DNA from 4 places in the Methylocystis sp. IM3 genome. Region 2 is predicted to be linked to each of the others. Evidence: riboswitches for the same ligand, from Rfam matches in the RefSeq annotation. Region 2 holds a riboswitch; each other region holds the start of a gene.
The links. A riboswitch is a leader RNA that binds a small molecule or an ion and turns the genes downstream of it on or off. The one in region 2 is predicted to bind cobalamin.
Positions count from the first base shown of each region.

Region 1: another riboswitch for cobalamin. It lies ahead of WOC76_RS21930 (adenosylcobinamide amidohydrolase); the one in region 2 lies ahead of WOC76_RS00665 (TonB-dependent siderophore receptor).
Region 3: another riboswitch for cobalamin. It lies ahead of WOC76_RS20705 (TonB-dependent receptor); the one in region 2 lies ahead of WOC76_RS00665 (TonB-dependent siderophore receptor).
Region 4: another riboswitch for cobalamin. It lies ahead of WOC76_RS04765 (TonB-dependent siderophore receptor); the one in region 2 lies ahead of WOC76_RS00665 (TonB-dependent siderophore receptor).

Region 1 is NZ_JBBPBZ010000005.1:20,497-26,085, reverse strand. It holds gene WOC76_RS21955 (two-component system sensor histidine kinase NtrB) at 36-1,127, opposite strand; gene WOC76_RS21950 (response regulator) at 1,238-1,657, opposite strand; partial or broken gene WOC76_RS21945 (multicopper oxidase domain-containing protein) at 1,953-2,024, shown strand; gene WOC76_RS21940 (hypothetical protein) at 2,066-2,236, shown strand; gene WOC76_RS21935 (TfoX/Sxy family protein) at 2,178-2,543, opposite strand; gene WOC76_RS21930 (adenosylcobinamide amidohydrolase) at 2,835-4,031, opposite strand; cobalamin riboswitch at 4,342-4,540, opposite strand; gene WOC76_RS21925 (bile acid:sodium symporter family protein) at 4,839-5,589, opposite strand, start outside.
Region 2 is NZ_JBBPBZ010000001.1:130,083-135,671, forward strand. It holds gene WOC76_RS00665 (TonB-dependent siderophore receptor) at 1-2,089, opposite strand, end outside; cobalamin riboswitch at 2,208-2,406, opposite strand; gene WOC76_RS00670 (carbon-nitrogen hydrolase family protein) at 2,634-3,410, opposite strand; gene WOC76_RS00675 (TolC family outer membrane protein) at 3,647-5,047, opposite strand; gene WOC76_RS00680 (efflux RND transporter permease subunit) at 5,044-5,589, opposite strand, start outside.
Region 3 is NZ_JBBPBZ010000004.1:108,950-114,538, reverse strand. It holds gene WOC76_RS20715 (multicopper oxidase family protein) at 1-865, opposite strand, end outside; gene WOC76_RS20710 (TonB-dependent receptor) at 999-3,227, opposite strand; cobalamin riboswitch at 3,979-4,173, shown strand; gene WOC76_RS20705 (TonB-dependent receptor) at 4,282-5,589, shown strand, end outside.
Region 4 is NZ_JBBPBZ010000002.1:620,775-626,363, forward strand. It holds gene WOC76_RS04750 (chromate transporter) at 1-126, opposite strand, end outside; gene WOC76_RS04755 (hypothetical protein) at 176-724, opposite strand; gene WOC76_RS04760 (DUF7676 family protein) at 794-1,381, opposite strand; gene WOC76_RS04765 (TonB-dependent siderophore receptor) at 1,451-3,982, opposite strand; cobalamin riboswitch at 4,143-4,340, opposite strand; gene WOC76_RS04770 (hypothetical protein) at 4,564-5,016, opposite strand; gene WOC76_RS04775 (hypothetical protein) at 5,150-5,377, shown strand.

The DNA of each region.
Region 1 (5,589 bases), on a different contig from region 2:
AACCCACCCGACGGATGCGCGCGGTCTCAGAAGTATTATGCGCGCGTCACGGGCAGCACGAAGCTGAATATGGTTCCTCCGCTGGGACTATCTTCGGCCCAGAGCTTTCCGTTATGGTCTTCGATGATCGAACGCGAAATCGACAGGCCGACGCCGAGCCCCTGCGGTTTGGTCGTCGTAAACGGTTTGAACAATCTCGATCTGACGGCTTCCGCCAAGCCGCATCCCGTATCGACCACATCGACACGGATCATGTTTCCTTCAATAGACCGGGTCGCCACGATCATCTCGCGCTGCTGACAGCCGTGCATCGCTTCGATTGCGTTGCGCTTGAGATTGACCACAACCTGCTGGATTTGGACCTTGTTAATCACGACCAGGTCGTCTCTTGCATCGAGGCGCACCGTGGTCGCCACTCCCGCCTCTTTCGCGATGGCGTCGGTAAATTCACAGGCGGTGCGAACGACGTCGTTGAGATGTTGCGGCGTCTTGTCGATCGCGCCGTGGGTCATGAACTGGCGCACGTTGTCGACGATATCGGAGACGCGGAATACCTGCTCGGTAATCTTCGTTATTACCTCATCGCCTATGTCCGCGGGGACGTGCTGCTCCTTGAGACGTCGGCTTAGGATATTGAGATAGGCAGTGATCACCGCCAATGGCTGTTTCAGTTCATGCGCCAGTCCAACCGTCATGTGCTCCATGAGGTCGAGTCGGTCGGCATGGAGTTCTCGCAGATGCGCTTCAAATCTGCGCCGCTCGCTCAAGTCGTGGATGAAGCCGATAAAGAAGCGGCGGCCGTCGACTTGTATCTCGGCGACGCCGAGATCGATCGGAAAGAGGGAGCCGTCCTTGCGTCGTCCCTCGACCTGTCGGCCGATGCCGATGATCTTCGCCTCTCCGGTCGTGAGATAGTTCCGCAGATACGTCGCGTGCTCGCGTCGATACGGCTCCGGCATGAGCACGGCGACGCTCTGGCCAATTACCTCCTCGGGCGCACAGCCGAACAGCTTGCTTGCCGCCTGGTTGAAGGAGAGGATGCGCCCGCTCTCGTCGATCGAGACAATGCCATCCAGCGCGCCGTTGACGACAGCGGCTAAAAAGGCGGCATCCTTACTCATCGTCATTGGCGGCTCAATCTGCGCGTGCAGACCTCGAAGCCAGCGCGGCCATAGTTGTCGCGCCCAAGCTTAAGGCGATGGGAGCAGCTTCTTCCATGTCTCGGTTGCGCGCAAGCTCAAACGGGATACTGCTGAGCCGGACAGGCGCACGCGCGAAGCTTAGGACAGTCACATCGCCGGGATAGCGCCTGTTCGATCGTCACCTTAACGGCCGTTTCGCGATATGGCTTTGTGATCACGAATGCCGATTCCCTCATTGAGGTCGGCACCAAGTGCGCGCAGCCCGTGATGAAAATGACAGCGGCGACTTGTTCCTGAAGGATCTGTTCCACTGCCCGTGCGCCCGAGCTGCCGTCAGCGAGCCGCATGTCGCTCAAGACAAGACTAACGGAAGCGAGCTTCGCAAGAGCGACCGCTTCGGCGCTCGTCTTCGCCACGCCAATTACGTGAAGCCCCAGCTCTTCCACGATATACGTGAGGTCCGCTGCGATCATCGGTTCGTCCTCGATGATGAGGACATTCGCCTGAGTGCCCATATCGCCTGCCCCGGCGCACCCATCTTCAAATAGTCTTCCCAAAAAAAGCCTCCATCCATTCCAGCAGAGTACATAGCGCGTCAGCCTACTATTCTCGACGCTGCCAAGCCAAACATCGATTATGCCTGTAGCGCAGCGGCGCGCGAACATCGTTTTCTAATCTGTCATCAATCTACGAGCCGGCACTCTCTCCCCTTCCCACTCACCCACAGCGCATCGAGCGGGTTCAACCTGCGCAGCGTCTCCCCTTCGATGAACAGGAACAGTTCGCTCCCCTTTCCATGACTTCAAGGGTCGCTTCATATATCACTGCCACAACCTCGAGCATGAGGGCATGGGCATGATGCGGGAGTTTTCGGTGGAGTAAACGGGCCTCGTAAATGCAGTCTCTCCAGATCAGGAGTAGCGATGACACGCCCCCTTTCGGGCGCCCGCTCCGCCGCGGACGGCTCACCCTTCGTCCTCTACGGCATGCCGATCACCTATGTGATCGACCGGCAAGGACGCCCCGCCGGCTACATCACCGGCGAGGTCGACTGGACGTCGCAGGAGGCGCTTTCTTTGCTCGGGGCTTTTTGACCGGAGCCGGCAACTCGACCGTCGAAATCCGGATCAGATCCGCGAGCCACTCGTGGTCGTCCCATCCCTCCGGCGAGATGACGAAGCAGGGCTTCGCTCCCTTGTAGGGCGCGCCCTCGGTGACGTCGCCGATGAAGTCCCGTCCCCCAGCAGTCTGCTTCACGAAAAGCTGGTCATCCCAGACGAGGGCGACCATTTTCCCGTCGCAGTAGATCCCGTATTCCCCGAACATCTTCCGCGCGGAGACCACGCCCGCCTTCGCCATCTGCTCGACGATGTAGTCCAGGGTGCTTTGTCGAGACGACATGACGACTCCTGCCCCCGGGCCTCCATGACTTGAGCGGAAGCTTTCGTCGCGACCCAGGCACAACATGACGCTGCTTCGAGTTGCTTGCGCTTTGATCGCCCCTGGCAAAACGGGAAGAGCATTAAATCAAATGCGGTGAATCCGATCTTTGCTGCCTGCCGTTGGCCGAGAGTCATTCCCCGAAACGGTCGCCCAGCCGCGCCGCGTCCATAAGCCCCACCCCGTCGGTTCGACAGGAAAAGGCAGAAATCGATACTATACTTGTGCACGCGGAACTTCGGAGATGCCCCGCTATTCGGCTGATCCGGACGTTGTCACGACGTTGTCAAGGCGCATGAGGGTTTTGTCCCATTTGTCGATAAATCCCATAGCAAGCGCGGTCGCCACGAGCGTTGCAAGATTGCTGGGCTCATAAATTCCGGAGGTGCTGGCTAGTTGATTACAATAATCCGTATACCGTTCCGTTCGTCCGGCGACAGCAATTGCGATGTGGGCCCCGTGTCGGCAGGCGATATCGGGCCAACAGGCTTGTGGCAACAAACCCCAGGACAGCTGGTCGTGAAGATGAACAAGAGCTGCAACCGCTGCTACAGTTAATGGGTCGCGGTCCAGATCGTGGTCGTTTTGCCGGGCCAGCGCCGCTATTGCAGCCGGCAAGCGTCGACTTATCTCTTCGAACAAAGTGTCCGGCTGGCAGCCGAAGCGTTCGAGCAATCGGGCGCAGGAAGATTGACGGATTGGCGTGAGACCGTTTTGCAAAGCGAGCGTGTCTTTGACGGCGCGATGGACCGTACGGCCGATTAATTCTCCGAGCTTACTGTGATGTCCTGCTGAGGTTAGCTCGAGCGGTCCATCGGCGGGTGCCATCACGGCAATCTGATCGGTGCCAGTTCCCGTGGCGATCTGTGATGATTGCCGCGAGGGCGCCGACAACTCCTGCAACAAGGCCGTTTTGGCCTCCGTTGCGGTCATCACCGCGCGAACGAGCGCGCCATCCGACACAGGCGTGTTGATGACCAGCATAACGTTGATTGTTCCATGTTGGTCGGGCCCAATAGGGCCGAAGCGCTCGAAAACTCCGCTGAACTCATAATAGGACGACGGATCGCCAGCGCGGGCCGCATTCCCGTCGACGCCGCCGGTCGCGATCGCCGCCACGGCAAGGTCGCGAAATTGCTCTTCAGCGATGCAAAGATTATTCATATTCGCCGCGGTGCCGAGCCCTGCAGCAGTGGCGGCGGCAAGATCGTGTTCGGTCAATAGGAGGGAGTCGTATATTGCGGGGTGGCGGTGAGCCTTCATGAGTTGGTGCATCTCGTGCCCCATGGCTTCACAGCATTGATGATTGAACACGATATCGAGGTCATCGGCGAGACCTCCGTTTGAGGCGGAGGTCGAGAGCACCTTGAAGGGACGGCGAAACCGTAGGCTGACAAACTTGTCATCCCGGTGCAGCTCAACGGATTCGAAAAACGTCTTCAACAGCATCACGATCTCTTACAGCTTGTCATTGATGCACCGGTTTTCTGCAACTGCGAGGAACCGCGGTCAATTGGCGCTTCGCGCGTTTGCTCGATCGAAGGCCGCCTAGACACCGGCCTCCGAGCTTCCCCGCGGGGCGCGCGGGCGCCTTTGCCCCTGAAATAGCTCGAGATGGCCGTTTTTGTCGAAATCGAACGCCGCCTGCGTCATGCGATGCCCCGCTCGCGTTGAGGACAGGACATGGGAAGCGGCTAGCGCCGTCCTGCGACTTCACGCGTGCAGAACCCGCAAGCGGCCTCCGGGCGCCCCGCCCGTGGACGATTCTGCGTTCGCGGCAGGTCTCCTGGCTTGTGGGTCGCTGCGGGATCATCCTTCCCGGCGCTTTCGCGCCAGTGGCTTTTTGATCGCGCTCGCCGCTTACAGTTGCGGGGGCAGCCCCGGATTCGCCTTGCGGCTCACCGGATTCCCTCTTAGCTCCGGACGCGAGTCCAGAGACCGTGAACGACAATATCTAGAGGTAAATGTCGGGGGAATGTCAATACCTAGGGATGTCCGTTCTCAATTAAACGACCTTTTATACGCACGCCCGCGCCTTGATCAGCAGGATCACACCTGGTCGGGGACGAGAATGTCGCCGGGTCGAAGTGAACGCCGGCGAAGCTAACGCGCAAATTGCCGTTTCCTTGCCGCGCCGCGGTTTTGCGCGGTCGTGACGCCCAGCGCTTTCACGCCAATGTCGAGCGCGGCAAGCGCGCGGGAGTCGCGCACATAACCCTCGCGCGCGACGATCTGGCGACACGCTGTCCAGGCGGATCAATCATGAAACTTAAATGTCAGAAGCTTGTCGACGAGCGAAGCGAAGAAGTGCTGCACTAGGTTGTAGATGATCACCGGAATCATCACCGCCGGATGGTCGGATAGCGCGAGTGAAGCCAGGACAAGGCCCGCACCGTTATTGTTCATGCCGAGCCCGAACATTAATGACGCGGCGCCGGCGCGGTCGGCGCGAAAGCTCTGCGCAATCAGATAGCCGGCTGCAAACATGGCTGCGCAAAGTAAGCACACGATGGCTAGAATCGCTCCGAGGAAGTCCAGGTCGGGCTCTGAGATGAGTTTCGGCAGGCTCAACGCGGCGTTCGAGTAATTGAGCAAGATCAGTACGATCGAGTTCGTGAGCTTCAGATAGGGCGAGATCGAGGCAGCCGCCGTCTCTCCCAACAGCCGATGACCGGCAATGCCGAGCAGGGACGGGAGGATGACCCAGGCCCCAAGGAATGCGCCCGCGCCATTGCTCGCAAGTTCGTGCAAGTCCTCAGAATAGTCTCCTGCGGCCAGAAATGCGACTGAGTGGAGGACGATCGGTGTCAACACAGGGCTGAGCAGCGTGGTCAATAGGACGAGGCCAAGACTCAAGGCAAGATTGCCGTTTGCGTTCTGCGCCCAGGCTGTCGACGCCCCAGCGATCGGCATGGCGGCAATGAGCGCGAGGCCTGTTAATATTTGCTGAACCTCCTCGGAGTTGTGCCAGAATTTCATCGTGATGCTGACCGCAGTGATGAAGGCA
Region 2 (5,589 bases):
CGTCGGTGTTTGCGTAGGCGAGATTGACGCTCCAGCCGGGCAGAAGCTCACCTTGGATGTCGAGTTCCGGGCCCTGCGAGCGCCCTTGGCCTATGAGCAGCACGTGGTTGAAATCATTGGGGATCCCGATCGGAATATTGGTCTTGACCAAATGGTAATAGGCCGCCGTGGCCTGAACCCTGTTATCGAACAGGGAAAGCTTGATTCCGCCTTCCTCCTGCTCGCCGGCGCTCGGGGGCGTCGGGTCGTTCGAGCCGTAGACCAGCTTGCCGTCATAGTTCGGGCTGTACGATTCGGCGTAATTTCCGTAGAAGCTGATCCATTCGAGCGGCCGCCACAACAGCCCGACGCGCGGCGTGACCCTCTGGCTGACGAACCTCGACGTGTTGCCGAGCGTGTTGAAGTTACATGGAATCGCAATTCCCGAAAACCAATTGGACGAAAAAGGCCCGCAGAAATGCGTGTTGTCGGAGGCGCCGGTTCTGCTGTCGATATATTGCCAGCGGGCGCCGCCGAGCACGTGAAAGCCGAAGGGCAGTTTGATCTGGTCCTGCAGATAAACGCCGTAATTGTCGGCGGTTTGCTGGGTGGCGTTGTAGGGAACAAGCCCGCCGATGGGGGTCGGGAAATACGGCGCGCCGAACAGGCCAACCGCCCCGTAGTTTTGCGGGAGCATATTCAGGCCCCTGAAGTTATACCGGTAGTAGTCTGCCCCCGACAACAGCGTATGGTTGAGATATTCCCCGGTGTTGAAATGACCGACGAGGTTGATTGTCGTCGCATATTCCGCCTGTCTATTGTCAGACGGAAAAGAACTATAGTTCAGAATGACACTGTTTGGTTGGGATACCGGGGTGAAGGCGCCGTTGAATCCGCACAGCGAGAAGCCGCCAAAAGAGTAGGCGCCCGGAGTCACGCAATCGGTGATAGAGGTGGTCCCGCCGTTGTTCTGCCAATTGCTATGCAACAGTTGCATGAACAAGGTTTGCTGTATCGACCAGTCCTTGTCGAAGTCGTGATGCCACGTCAGCTCGCTGAAGTTCTGCTGCTGAGTGTAAGGCGAGTTGGGCCCCCAGTTGAAACTGCGCCCGAGCCATAGAGGGGAGAACATCCCGTAATAGGGCACATAAAACCAGTCCTGATTCAGATTGTTCTGCTGAAACTGAGTGGACGCTCTGATCCAGCTGCCGTCGTCGATGTTCCATCTGACGACCGGGTTGATCATGATATTTTTGTTGTAGTCGAAAGCGCGGAACGACCCGTCGTTCTCATAGGACATGATGAAGCGGTAGAGCACGTCCTTGTTGGCGGTCACCGGCCCCGTGGCGTCGACGACCGTCCGATAGGAGGCGTAGCTGCCCATTTGCTGCTGCACGGAGGCGGCGGGCTTCGCCAATGGCTGCTTCGTGTTGATGTTGACGATGCCGCCGGGCTCCACCGCGCCGTAGAGGATGGCGGCGGGGCCTTTCAGCACCTCGACGCTCTCCACATTGGCCATCTCAGCGGTGCTGGAGCCGGTGAAGTTGAGGCCGAAGCTGTCGACCCGGAAACCGTCGCGGAAATAGTTCTGCGTTGCGAAGCCGCGCAGGATGATCTGTCGGAAGGAATTTCCTAGCGCCGCGTCGCCGCCGCCCGAGACGGCGACGCCGCTGACGTTCTTCAGCGCCTGGTCCAGCGTGATGGCCTGCTGGTCCTCGAGCATCTGCCGCGTGACCATTTTCGTGGTGACTGGCGTGTTCATCACCGGCGTATTGACCTTGGTCCCGAGCGACTCGATCGGCGCGGCGTAGGAGGTGGGATTGTTGCAAACCCCGTCGGCGCAGATTTGCCCATTGTTGCCAGGGTCGATTTCTGTGCCGTCGCCGTCCGCTTCCGCCTGTTGGCCGGCAAGAGGCTGTCCCGTTCCGGGCGCGCCGGAGGCGCGGCCGAAGCTCGGCTTCGGCGCGCCAATCTCGATTACCGGAAGCGTTTCTTGGGCGAGAGCTGGCGACGAGAAGGCCGCAGAAAGAACGTAGGGCAAGAGGGGCGAATTGCGCCGCACGGCGGCGCAAACGCCGCCTTTGGCGGTTGTCGGGAGAAGGGACTTCATGAGCCAAGACTCGCAGCAACGTGGGCCGTCACTGCGAAAAGTCTATCCCTGTCGCTTTGCGTTTTGACGCTCAGCGACAGTTTTGACCGCCTCGGTGCACCCCGCCCGACGCTTTCGCGCGTGACCACGATTGATGGCAGGTCTCCTGGCTCGCGGGTCGTCGCCTTGAACCGCCTTCCCAGGAAGGTTTTCCCAGTGGCTTTTTGGCTCTAAGGCTCGCCGCTTACAGTTGCGGGGGCAGCCTCGGCATAGCGCTATGCAGCGCGCACCGAGTTCCCTTTTGATCCCCGAAGGGAACCATCTGGCCTATAAAGGCCGAAGCCGGCCGGTTTAGTCAAGCCGTTTTGTAGAGCGCGCCTCGAGCAGTCCTGAAGCGTTGCATTTTCGCATCAGCGCGACGGGGCGGGCAGGTGGATCGTGCGACTTTGTCAGTGAACAAACCTGCCCAATTGCATGACAGTGGAGGCGATGCACTTGGCGCAGGCTTTTGCGGCGCCCTTGGAAGGTAAGCACGTTTTTGCTATTTACAGTAATTCGCTGAGCGTTATGGAAGCGGAGTTATCTGAGAATACCGAACAAGCTGATTTCCTTCGAAGCTCCAATCGACCCAAAAGATAGCGTTTCGCGGCGCCGTAAAACTTACGACTCGTCTCCCGCGATTTGCGACGACGCTTTGTGCGATCGTGAAGTCTAGATGGCGTTCTTGGCCGGTGCGGTTGCAAACGAAAACGGGCAGCGATGTCGCCTGACTGACTGCCTCCCATTCTCCATTCGGACCATGAAGCCCAGGCCCCCAGGCGGCGGACGACACCAGTGCACGCGCCTCCTGATCTGCAAGGGAGGCCGCGATGACCGGCGTGAACGCGTCGGCGCATATAAGCATGCCGACAAAGCCAAATCCGTCGATGTCAACAGGGGAAATGGTTTCACCTGGTGTGGACCAGGACTCCGCACCCACACGCAAGGCGTTGATCTTCCTGTGACGCCCGGCAATCCGGCCTCTCCGGTCGATGGCAATCATACTGTTATACAGTTTTTCCCCGACACGCTCGGGAACAGACAGAAACACGGTGAGGCGACGTCGGAGGGCCAACGCGGCTATGCCTTGAACCCAATGGTCTGGCTGGCTCTCGATCCAGTCAGTGCCTAAGTGCTCGGCAAACTCATATCCAGTTGTCACGAGTTCTGGCGTAATAACCCATTCTGCGCCCGCATCGGCCGCGGCCGCCAACGCGGTCTCGACAAGTTGCCGATTTTGCTCCAAAGCGCCCGGAGTCGGGGCCAAGTGCAAGAAAGCAATCCGCGTTGGAGCAGCCGCCATTGGGTAAGCCTTGTTGCCCGATTTTTTTTACCATAACGAGGCGTTAGAGTACGCCGCCAAGGGCGAGGTCAGGTTGATGGCTTGGCGCCAACCTAGCCCAAGCTGGCACGTTGCGCCAAATCGCAAAAATGCGCCAGTTTGCGCACGCTCCTGCAGGCCGGTTGATTCTTCGATACGCAACGGGTTCCTCCATTCCGCGAATTCCAACCGGTTGCATTTCGATGAGCCTGTCAAAGCTAATTCGGCGTCTCCATCCCGCCCCAGAGGTCCTTGACCTGATCGAAATGAATGGCTGGGTCATAAAATGCCTCGCCGAGGCCGAGCGTTTCGGTCGACAGCCGCCCCATGGCGGAGAGCACAGCGTAAGAGGCGACGACGCGTTCACGCTGCGCGAACAGCAGGCTAATGCGGGCGTTGAGCAACTCCTGCTGGGCGTTGAGAATGTCGAGCGTCGTGCGCTGACCCGCCTTGGCCTCCTCACGGACGCCATAAAGGGCGCGCTCGGCGGCGGCGATCTGGGTCTGCGCGGCGCCGATCTGGGTTTTGGCGGACTGCAAGGCGCCCCAATTGGCGCGCACCAGCGCTATGACGTCGGCGCGGGCGACGTCGGCGTCGAGCCGCCGCTGTCCGGCGACTTCCTTCGCCTCCCGCACCTGTGACGAGGTGAGGCCGCCTTCGTAGAGCGGCACGTTGAGGCGCCCACCGACATAGGCGCCGATGTTGCGGTTATAGATCCCGGCGACGTCCGTCTGCGTGAAGGCGCTGCCGACGATGGAGAATTTCGGCATGAAATCCGCCTCGATCACCTTGATGTCGAGATCGGCGGCGTCGGCGTCGTGCAGCGCGGCGAGGATGACGGGATGCTCCGCCTGCGCGATCCGCTCGACCTCCTCGCGCGTCTTCGGGATCAGGCGATCTACCGCCGCGCCCGGGGCAAGCTTTCTCGGCTCGTCGCCGATTGTCTGACGATAGGCGCCGATCGACGCGTCGAGGGTCGCGCGGGCCTGGCCGACCAGCGATTGCCCCGCGGCGAGCCGGGCTTCCGACTGCGCGATGTCCGTCAGGGTGATCTGCCCCGCGACATAGCGCTCGCGCGTCTGGCGCAATTGCTCGGCGAGCACCGCGACATTGTTCTCCTGAAGGCGGAGCGCCGCCGTGTCGCGCAGGACATTCATATAGGCCGAGACCGCGTTGAACAGCACGCGCTGCTCGGTGAGCCGCAGCCGCTCGCGGCCTGCGAACACGCCCGTTTCCGCCATGCGTGCGGCGTTCTGGGTCTTGAAGCCGTCGAAGACCGGTTGCTCGATGTTGAGATTGGCGGAGCGCGGAACGCTGCCGCCGCTCTGAATGCTCTTGACCGGCCCCTGCAGCGTCGAATCGGTCAAAGGAATGTCTTGCTGCTTTGTGACCATCCGGTTTTCCTGCACGCCGAGAAAGGCGCCGGCGTTGGCGCGCGGCCGCATGCCGGAGAGCGCCTGCGGGACTTTCTCGTCGAGCGCGCGGACGCCGGCGCGACCCGCATTGATGACCGGGCTGTTGTTATAGGCGCACAGCAATGCGCCATTCAGCGTCTCGGCGCGAAGGCCGGGCGCGAAAGCGCAAAAGGCCACAACAAGGGCGACGCGCGCGCGTCTCAAAGGGCCTCCCTTTCCCGCGCCGCCTTGAGCCTCGTCTGATCCTCGCCGAAGAAGGCGTAAAGCGCCGGCAGCACGATGAGCGTCAACAGCGTCGCGCTGATCAGGCCGCCGATCACCACGGTGGCGATCGGACGCTGCACCTCGGCGCCGGTCGACGTCGCGAGCGCCATGGGCACGAAGCCGAGCGAAGCGACGAGCGCCGTCATCACCACCGGACGCAGACGCGTCATGGCGCCTTTGAAAATCGCCTCCCGCTCAGGCACGCCGCTCACCATGAGCTGATGGATATAGGTGCGCATGACGAGGCCGTTCAGCACGGCGACGCCGGACAGCGCGATGAATCCCACTGCCGCGGACACCGACATGGGCATTCCGCGCAGCCACAGCGCCAGCACGCCGCCGACGAGCGCCAACGGCACGGCGGTGAAGACGAGAGCCGCGTCGCGCGCCGAGCCCAGCGCCGAATAGAGCAGGAGGAAGATCATGAAGAAGCAGATGGGAACGACGATCATCAGCCGCGCGCGCGCCGCCGCGAGATTTTC
Region 3 (5,589 bases), on a different contig from region 2:
TCCCCTCGTCCCTGCTGTTGTCGGCGCCGGTACAAGACCCTTGCCTCACCTCGCCGGGGGCGGGAAACTGCCGGCAGAAATCCGGGTCCTGCTGATTGAGGACTTCGCCATTGGCGACCGCGACGGGGTCGCTTTCGAACGCGATGTTACCCGCGGCAAGAACCTGCAAGTCCTTGAGGATCAAATGGCGGACGGCTGGTTGACCGCCAACCGAGCCGCCGCCAGCGTAATCGCCGACATTGCCAATCGTAATAATTCCCGCAAGGCCGCTCGACACCTGATTGAGCGCGAGCCCGTGAACGTGCGGATGGAACCAAAATAGCCCCGACGGGTGGTTCTTTGGGATGTCGATGCGGTAATCGACAGAATCCAGAACTAGCTGCCCGTGGTCGTGCGCTCCCTGCGAAACGAGCTGCCAATTGACGTTGGCAGAGTTGAATACGCTGACGAAGACGTAATCGCCGAAAGTCGGATCGCTTATTGTAGGCGCGCGCGGCGGCACGATCAGGCCATGCGTATGGATGTTCGAGGGATTGGACGGCAAACTCTCTCCGCCCGCGTCAGCGGCGTGCGCGACCTTGGCGGGGTCAAGCTTTGGCAGGCGATTGACGAAGCGCATTTTGAGCGTATCGCCGGGCTGCAACGCGAGCCGAGCGCCGCCATAATCCGCGACTGTCGATGATCCCGCCGGACATTGATTGCCCGTCGAGGGCCGCGGGCAGATTTCATAGACCCAGCCGACCGGATTGACTGGCGCGCCTCCCGGCGGCGCAAAGGAGATGGTCGGAACTGGCTTAGGCTTAGCGATGATCAGAAGATCGAGCACGCCAGAGCGGCTGGCAAAAACGGCGGGCTCTTTGAGCATATCCCCTGGAGCCGCCGCCGCATTAGAGCCAAGCGTGGAGAATAAAGCGGCGGCGGTCGCTATTCCCGCCATTCCTCGTCGAAATGGATAACCTCGGTTTGCCATCCCTGCTCTCATCTGCATCGTTTCGCGACTAAAATTTTGCGTTCAGCGTCACCCACGCCGAGCGGGGCGCGCCAGGCATGATGTTGTTGTTGTTGGTGGCGGCGACGTAATATCGCGCTCCAAGCAGGTTCTCGACATTGAGCTGCGCATTCACCCTTTCGCTCAATTTTAGATAGGCGGCGGCGTCGACGCGGGCGTAGCCGGGAACGATCACGGCGTTGTCGATCGCCGGGTAGAATTTGGCGTTGTAGATGACGCCTCCGCCCAGCCCCAAGACGCCCGGCCCCGCGCCAAAGAGCGACGACACGTCGACCTTATTCCAAAAGGAGAAGGTGTTGCGCGGCACGTTCGGCGTCACCTTGCCTGCGTAGACGAGCCACGGATCGATGGGGTTGGGGTTCGTGCTCGCATTCAGCACGCGTCCCGATTGCAGGCCGTAGCCGAGGGAGGCCTGCCACTCGTCAGTGATATAGCCGACGAGGCCGATCTCCCCGCCGCGCGTGCGCGTATTGGCGGAGACGGCGTTGAAGGCGCTGACCGTGACCGGCTGGTTTGAGCGATCAAGCTGATAGAGCGCGCCGGTCAAGAGCAGCCGCGGCGTGATTTGATACTTCACGCCCACTTCGAGATTCGAGAACCCCTGCGGCTGCAGCGCGGCGAGAGAGGGCGTCAGCACGACGAACTGATCGCTCGACGCCGGCAGGAAGGAGCGCGAATAGGCGAAGTAGACCGAAAGATCCTCGATCGGCTTGCCGACCACGCCCAGGCGTGGCGACCATTTGTTGGTGACGTTGCGAATGGTCTGGTTGATCGGGTCGACGATTTCTCCTTCCGCCTGTTCCGCCGCCTGACCGGCCGGGTCGGCGCCAGGCGGAAGCGGGAAGTCAGCGCCGCGGAAGGTCAGATCCAAATGATCGAAGCGCACGCCGGCGAGGATGTCGATGTATTTCGTAATCGCGATCTGATCCTGGAGGTAGCCAGAGGCGACGTCGAGATTCGTGTAGCGACGCTCGCGCGGGTCGCCATAGCTCATCGGCAGATAGAGCGCGGGGTTGAGGAACGGGGCGTCCACCGCCGTGGCGCTGCCGTCGCAGTTGACGACCAGATTCGTCTCGGGCGTGCCGAAGCACGAAAGATTACGTTCGCTCGCCGATCTCTGATTGCCGACCTCGGCGCCCGCGAGCAGCGTGTGCTTGATCTCCGGCGTCATATCGAAGCGATACACGAGATCCGTCTGGTTGAAGATGTTCGTCCGCGGCGTGTTGTGAACGTAGCCCTCGATTTCCATCTGGCCGCCGGGCGGTCCTTCGAAGAGAAGGACATTCTCGCCGGGGAAGGTGTTGGCGTAGCGTTTCCGGTAGCTCGCGAACATCGTGTGATTGCGGATCTCGAGACCGAAGTCGGTCTTGTGCTCCATGTTGAGATCGACGAGATTCACGTCGATGCGCGCGAAATTATTGGTCCGCGCCGTCGGAAAGGTGTTGCCAAAGAATTGGTAATACGGCGTCGGCGCCGGATAGCCGGGGATGAAAGAGGCGAGGCCCGCCGGGAAGCCCTCGATAAAGGATGGCGCGCCGATCGAGGGGATGCCGCGATCATTGAAGCGGCGATCATGGTAATGTTCGTAGCTCAGCGTGACGAAAGTCTTTTCGAGCGGCTTCCAAGTCAGCGTCGGATTGACGCCGTAACGCTCCATCTGGAAGTAGCTGCGATAGCCTTCCGACTTCTCGTAAAGCGCGTTGAGGCGCAGGGCGAGCGTGTCGGAACCGGCCTGACCGATGTCGGCCGTCACGCGCCGCTTTCCGAAGCTGCCGCCGACCACTTCAAGATTGCGGATCGTTTCGCCATCCGCCTTCTTGGTGAAGCGGTTGATGATACCGCCGCCGCCGCCACGCCCGAAGGTGAGCGCGCTCGGCCCTTTGAGAACCTCGACCGCCTGAATGTTGTAGAGATCGCGGTAATATTCGGCGTCGTCGCGAATGCCGTCCCGATAGAAGTCGGCTGATGTGTTCTGGCCGCGAATGGTGACGGCGTCCTTATTGCCCTCGCCGCCCGTCACCGTCACGCCGGGCACATAGGTCAGCGCCTGATCGAGGCTGTAGCTGGCGCGATCCTGAAGTTGCTGCTTGGTGAGGATCGTGATCGACTGCGGGATGTCGATGATCGGCGTGTTGGTCTTTGTCGCGGTCGAGGTGCCGCGCGCAACATAGCCAACGACGCCGCTCGGCCCGTAGCCCAGCACCTGTTCGGAAGGCACGAAGGGCCCCGGCTCGGAAGACTGCGCCGGGACCGACGGCGTCGGCGCCACAGCGGGCGCGTGAACTGGATGCGGCGCCCGAGGCGTCGGCGCGCGTGACGCCGTGCGACGCACGCCGCCGACGCTGATTGTTGGAAGCGATTGTTGTGCGACAGCGGGACATCCCGAAGCAAGGAGCGCCAGGGCGACGAAAAGCCTAAATTGCGAGCCATTCAAAGGTTTCGGGAACGCGATCGACGAAGTCACTATGGGTCCTCGCAAAAGGCTTGCTCGATTTCGGCCTACTCGGCCGTCGCCAATGAGTATTTGCCAGCGAGGAATTCAGTCAACATCACACGAAGATAGCTTGGAAATATTATAAATTTGTCCAATTGATTGGAGGATTTCCAACAACGGAAGATGAGAATTGTTCCATTTACGCCAGCACTATTTCTTCTTGACTGCGATATCAGCCTGCACACTTCCAGAAGGCGGCGTCAGCGCGCTTGGCAAACATGCGCGAAGATCTAGCCAAAATCCCTCCGAAAAAGCTCCTCGGGACGCTGGCGCGTTTGCAGTGGCGTGAATGCAAGGCTCCTGATTGTCAACGACGCGATTTTTCTCGGCCTGCCGTAAAGCGCCGGACAACTCGAAACGAAAATTCCGTTTACCGCGTCGGCCTGGCTGCGATTGAGGGTGCTTGCCGCTCAGGTCCGGCGGGGTGGCGGCGGCTCATCGGTTGGCTCCGGCTTGACACGCGCCATACCGAGCCTGTTTACTAATAACCAACGGTTCCCTACGGGATCAAAAGGGAATGCGGTGCGGGCGTCATCGTCCTAAGCCGCAGCTGCCCCCGCAACTGTAAGCGGCGAGCCAAGGTCCATAAAGCCACTGGGCGTAAGTCCGGGAAGGCGGACCGAGGCCACGACCCGCGAGCCAGGAGACCTGCCGTTGTTCGTGGTCACGCGCGAAAGCGTCGGGCGGGGTGCACCGAGGCGGCCTCAACTTCGTCGCTTCACGGGCGACGGGGTGAAGGTCAATCGCAGTGACGGTCCACGTCTGCTGCGAGTCAGCCATGTTTTTGTCGCATCGCCCTTCCGGCCTGTCAGTTTTCACGCTCGCCGTCGTGCTTACCGCTGTAACGACTGCCAATGCCCAGCAAGCCTTGCCAACCATTAGCATTGGCGCGCGACCGACCTCTCGGCCTCCTATTCAAGTCGCAACTCCCTCAAAACCACAACCAGCGCGGGTCGTTTCGACGATAGTCACCGCCGTTTCGGGTACTGCGCCCGCCCTTCCATCGAACGGTCCTAAGCCGCCGCCTTTAACCGCTGCAAGCGAAGCCTTCTTCACCGGCAAGGAAGTCAACGCCCTGCCCTTTTCACGCCCGGCGGAGGCGTTAGAGATTGTGCCGGGCCTTATTGTCAGCCAGCACAGCGGCGACGGCAAGGCCAACCAGTATTTCCTGCGCGGCTTCAACCTCGACCACGGCACGGACCTTGCGCTCTATCTCGACGGCACGCCGCTAAATATGCGGACGCATGGGCATGCGCAGGGTTATGCAGATTCGAATTTCTTAATCCCCGAGCTTTTATCCTATGTGCTCGCGCGCAAGGGACCCTACGACGCCCAGGACGGCGACTTCTCTTCGGCCGGGTCGATCTACCTTCAGTACAAGGACAAGATCGACAAGGGCTATTACCAGGTGACCGGCGGCAGTTTCGCCTATGCCCGGGCGCTCGCCGTCGCGCCTTACAAGAATATCAACGGCGGCGACGCCTATGGCGCGGTCGAGGCGCAATATTACAACGGCCCGTGGCAACGCGGCGATAATATGCGTCGCATCAACAGCGTGCTGCGCTGGTCGCGGGGCACGCAGGAAGACGGCATGTCGATCACAGCCATGGCCTACGCCAACAAATGGCATTCGACCGACCAGATTCCTGAGCGCGCGGTCAACTCCGGCCTGCTGTCGCTGTGGGGCACGCTCAACCCGACCGACGGCGGAAACATGTCCCGCTTCTCGCTCTCCGGTCGATGGAGCCAGACGGAAGGCAATCATCATTCGCGCGTGGAGTCCTACGCGATCCTCTCCTCGCTCGACCTCTACAACGACTTCACTTATTTTCTCGCCAATCCAGTGCTCGGCGACCAGTTCCACCAATTCGATCGCCGCGTGATGGCGGGCGTCAACGGCCAGCACAATGTCAAATGGGAGAGTTTTGGCCTGCCCGTCGAGACGCGCGTCGGATTCCAGAGTCGTTTCGACGGCGTCAATCTCGGCCTGCAGGACAGCTGTCGCCGCTTCCTCTACGACGCGGCGCGAGTGGACAATGTCGCCGAAGGCAGCGTCAGCCTTTGGACCGATACGGCCGTGCGCTGG
Region 4 (5,589 bases), on a different contig from region 2:
CACCAAGCCAAATCCCGGTCGGTTGATCGACCATCCCAGTGTGCGATGAGCGGAGCCGAAACGAGCGACGAGATAAGATAGCTCAAGCTCAATTTCAAACGGCGCTTCTGTCATTTCAATTTTCATGCGGTTGGGTTGCGAGCGCCGGCGATCGACCGGCGCTCCGCGATGTGGATCAAATGTGGCGCGGTGCGAGCGGCACCACTTGCCGCGGCGCTACGTTTGCAACGAGCGCCCGTATCGCCAGGAGACCGCCAAAGGCGCAGGCGTTGATCAGGAAAATCCTCGTCACGACTGCAAATGCGAAATCATCACCGTTCTGGGCGATGATGAGATCGATCATGATCAACGCTCCCTCGTAGACGACGAAGGCCCCCAGAAAGGCGGCTGCGACCCCAATCGCGCCCGGGAGCCGCCGATACAGCTGACCAGCCGCTTCGCAGGAGAATGCGGCAATGACGCCGAGCGCGCCGCCCCAAGCGAGAGTTTCGCCGTCGAGCGGGTAATGCATGAATGTGAAGCCCCAAAACTGATTTGCGAGCCAGACCGCGCCAACCGAGAGAAGCGCGTCACGCCGTCCGAAGGACAGAGCTGCGATGGCTGCAAAGGCAGCGAGCGGAACCGCGCAGGCGAAGCCGAGGGTGAATAGCACGCTCGCGACGGCAAGTGCGCCAATTCCCATCGCGGGGCGGGAGATGAAGGAGCGTAGGTATAGTGCGGTCATATCAGTCCCCTTGGTTTTGATAGCAGCAGTAAATTGACCAGCGCGGGCGTCCCTTGCCGGTCAAACCGTTTACGCCTGTGCGCCGCGCCACGCGGACCGATCGACAGGGTCGGGTTCAGTGAGGCCAAACCATCGCGCCCGGAGCTTGTCCCACAGGGCGAGGCGCGACCAGTCAGGCTCCTTCAGAAGCCTGTCGGTTTCCGGATGAAGGAAGGGATTGGGTAGAAGCACAGTGATCTGCTGCTCATTTGCGCCGTTGAAAAGCTGCACGCCCCAGGACATTGGAACACAGGAGCGGCCAAACCGCCGATAGATTTCCGCCCGGGCCGTGCGCCGATGGCGCGCCAATTCCGGCGATGTCGGACGGCTCCGGGGTCCCTTGTGCTCACCGATGCAGACATGGAAATGCGGAACGCCGAAGGCGACTGTCAGATAGCCATCGAGCATGCCGATGCGCGTTGGCGGTCGATCGGTCTTCATCTCCCAGGCGGCTCCCTGAATGAGGGTGCCAAAGGTGATCTCCTGCCAGTGGTTCTCGAAGAGATCGCGAAGCAGCTCCTCGAGGCTCGCGGGGTCGGTCGGCATGGCGAACACGTCGAGCGGCGTTCCGTCTGGCTCGATTGTTCGTGTCGGTGTGTAGTCAGCAACGGCTTGCACGTCTTTTTCCTCTTTCGCGGCACTACTCTCAAGGGACGTCATTCTTACGCTCCTCTCGGAATGAGACACTTAGAACGACACTTTGATCGATCCGCGAAAGCTTCGCGGCGCGCCAATGACGTTGAAGTTGTAAGCGGGCATGTTCCACCCCGTCTGGATCGGATTGGTGAATGGCGGGGAGTAGCCGCCGGGATGCTCATAGTCGAAGGCTTGCGGACCTAGGCCACCCGTCGTGAAATAGGTCTTGTCGAAGAGATTGTTCACGTTGAGCTGAGCGACGACTTTGAACTGGTCGAGGCTGAATTCGTAGGCGCAGAAGAGGGCGACGAGTCCATAGCTTGGCGTCGACTGACCATAAATGTAGGAGCCGTCATTGGAGCCATGATAGAAGGGAAGGTAGCCCGTGTAGTCGTAGCGCGCGCCAAAGCGGAGGCCCTTCAACTGGCCGTCCTTGAACTCATAGGCCGAAGACAGCGAAACGACGTTGCGCGGAACGAACGGAATTGGCTGGCCGACGACCGGCACCCCAAGATACGTGGGATTTGATTTGGTTGTAATGGCGTCAGTGTTCGCGTAGGCGAGATTCATACCCCAGCCGGACAGAATCTCGCCCTGGACATCGAGTTCCGGCCCCTGTGAACGCCCCTGACCGATAAGCATCACATGATCGAAGTCGTTGGGGATACCGACGGGGATATTTGTCTTCGTCAGATGATAATAGGCGGCCGTGGCCTGTATCCGGTTGTCGAAAAAGGAGAGCTTGACGCCGACTTCCTCCTGCTCGCCGGCGCTCGGAGGCGTCGGCTGGTTCGAGCCATAGACCAACAGGCCGTTGTAATTCGGGCTGTAGGACTCGGCATAATTTCCGTAGAGACTGAGCCACTCGACCGGGCGCCAAAGAAGTCCAACGCGAGGCGTGATCCTCTGGCTAACGGAACGGCCGTTGGTGGTGATCGTGGCGAAATTACAAGGAACTGCGATTCCCGAGGACCAATTCGAGGAGTAGGGGCCACAGAAGCTCGTATTGTCGGATGCGCCGGTCCGGCTGTCGATATATTGCCAGCGTACGCCGCCAAGCACATTGATCCCATAGGGAAGTTTGATCTGGTCCTGCAGATAGACGCCGTAATTGTCGGCGCTTTGCTGCGTGGCGTTGTAGGGAACGAGTCCGCCAATGGGAGTCGGGAGATATGGAGCGCCGAACATGGCGACGGTTCCCGGATACTGCGGGATCATGTTCTGACCCCGGAAATTGTGACGATAGAAATCAGCTCCGGAAAGAAGCGTGTGGCTTGCGGCCTCTCCGGTATTGGAATGCCCGACAAGATTGATCGCCGTCGCATATTCGGCCTGCCTGTTGTCGGACGCATAGGACGTGTAGTTCAAAAGGACATTGTTCGGTGAATAGGACCGATAGAAGGGGATAAAATTCACCCAAGGCAGATAGCAACTTGTGCTTCCCGGCGTCACGCAATCGCTAATGGAGGTGGTGCCGCCATTATTTGCCCAATTGTTGCTCAGCAATTGCATGAACAGGGTCTGCTGGATCGACCAGCTCTTGTTGAAGTCGTGATGCCAGGTGATTTCGCTGAAGTTCTGCTGCTGCGTATAGGGCGACTGTGGTCCCCAATTGAAACTACGCCCCAGCCACAGCGGATTGAACATCCCGTAATAAGGGACGTAATACCAGTCCTGATTAAACCTATTCTGCTGGAATTGGGTAGAGGCTCTGATCCAGGTGCTACCGTCGACGTTATATCTGACGACGGGGTTGACCATGATATTGTTGTTGTAGTCGAGGTTTCGGAACGAGCCATTATTCTCGTAGGACAGGATGAACCGGTAAAGCAGATTCTTGTCGGCAATGACCGGACCGGTGGCGTCGATGACCGTCCGGTAGGCGGCATAGCTGCCGATCTGCTGCTGCACCGAAGCGTTAGCATTCGCCAGAGGTTGCTTGGTGTTGATGTTGACGATGCCGCCCGGCTCCACGGCGCCATAGAGGATGGCGGCAGGGCCCTTCAGGACCTCGACGCTTTCCACATTGGCCATTTCGGACGTGTTTGCGCCGGCAAAGTTCAGGCCGAAGCTGTCGACGCGGAACCCGTCGCGGAAATAGTTCTGAGTTTGGAAGCCGCGAATGATGATTTGCCGGGAGGAATTCCCCAGCGCCGCGTCGCCGCCGCCCGACGTTGTGACGCCACTAACGTTCTTCAGGGCCTCGTCCAGCGTGATTACCTGCTGGTCCCGCAGCATCTGCTGGGTGACCATTTTCGTCGTGACCGGCGTATTCATCACCGGCGTGTTGACCTTGGTCCCGAGGGACTCGATGGGAGCGGCGTAGGAGGTGGGGTTGTTGCAGATCCCGTTGGCGCAGATTTCTCCGTTTGCGCCCGGGCCAATCTCGGCGCCATTGCTGTCCGTCGCGGCCTGTTCTCCAGCCTCCGAACCACCAGAGCCGAAGCTGTTCTGCCCAAGGATAGGCTTAGGTTTGCCCACTTGGATGACCGGGAGGGTCTCCTGGCTGAGAGCCGGGGAAACGAGAGCCGTTGATAGGAGGAATGAAAGCAGGGACGAGCGACGACGCGCAATGACGCTCACACCGCCTCTATGGGCGGTCGGGAAAGCGGATGGCATGGGCTACAGACTCGCAGCAACGTGGGCCGTCACTGCGAATGGTCTCAAGACCGCTGACTTTGCGCCCATTGGCGCTCAGCTACAGCCTTCAACCGCCTCGGTGCACCCCGCCCGACGCTCTCGCGCGTGACCACGAACGATGGCAGGTCTCCTGGCTCGCGGGTCACCGCCTGGAACCGCCTTCCCAGGGAAATTCCCCAGTGGCTTTGTGGCCCTCAGGCTCGCCGCTTACAGTTGCGGGGGCAGCCTCGGCATAGCGCCTATTGGCGCGCACCGAGTTCCCTTTTGATCCCCGAAGGGAACCATCGCGCCTATCGAAGCCGAAGATAGATGAAGTCGTCAAGCCGAATCAGAAAGCTTGGGCCAAATTTCTGATGCTCGAATTTTCGCATCACGCAACGGGAGGTCGTTGTGCTCCCGAAGCACCTCCGCTCAAATCGGGGCTATGTCCGAATATCCGATAAGGCGATTTTCTGTAAAGCTCCAGTCAACGATGAAGATCGCGCTGCCTGACGCTGACGGTACACGTGTCCCACGTGCCGTGATCATTGCTGTAGCTGCCGAGATCTCGCCATTTTAGAGGGCGAGCCTCGCCAACTCGCATGCCGGAATTGACCATGATCATCACGTAGAAACGTAGAAGCGTGCGGTCTTGGCTGACCCGTGAGTTGTTGGTTCTTAAATGGCCACCCCATGAGGATCAGGCGCAGTTTCTCGTGTTCGTCCTGCGTGAACGCTGGGCGCTTATTGATGCTGCTTTTCTCGTGTTTGAGGAACGGCAGCATGTTCTGCGGACCGCCGAGATCGACGCCATGAAGGAAGACGCCTCGTGAGACCGTCCCCTCCTGCTTCAACCTAGCTTGGGTTGGCGGCTTTTTCTTCCCGCCGGTCTCTTCGAAGCCGGGGCCTGTGACCCAATAGTCCTGACGCCATCCCCGGTAGGCCATCAGGTCTTTTTTCCGGATCAGCGTGATGTCTCGTTTGCCGAAATAGGGCATGAGATAGCGATGAACGGTACCTTTGATGAGGACGTAACGCCCCTCGCTGTTCCGGCCTTCCTTCCACCGGGTCTCTGCGTCGCGCAGGCACGCCGCTACAATCAGAGAAGGTTTTCCGCTTGAGAGGTAGGGATTGAGTGACTCTCTGCTTCATTTCGCCGAGGATGAGCAGTGCGGCCTCTTTGGCTCGCTCGAATTCCAGCTCGCCTGTGGACCTGCGCACGTAGCCGGTGTCACCTTTGATCTTGATCCGGCACTGCCAAAGTGCGTCTTTGGTATCGTCGCGCTGATAGAGAGTGGTTCGGCTGGTGGCGATCGTCCGTTGATTTTGAGCGTGTGCCATTCAACCAGTTGCGTATGAGATTTTGGAAGAACGAAAAAACCTGTCTACGCAGAGCCAGTCGCAGCTTCGGGCAGGATGAAGCGGAATGCTGTGTGGCATTATACCGCTGCGACATCCGAACACTGTGCCGCTCGTAAATCCGTGATTACGCTCCGTACCGTCGAGCACTCTTCGATCACGGGAGGACAGGGTTTGCATCCGTATCAACTTTATTCGATCCTCGTCATCAT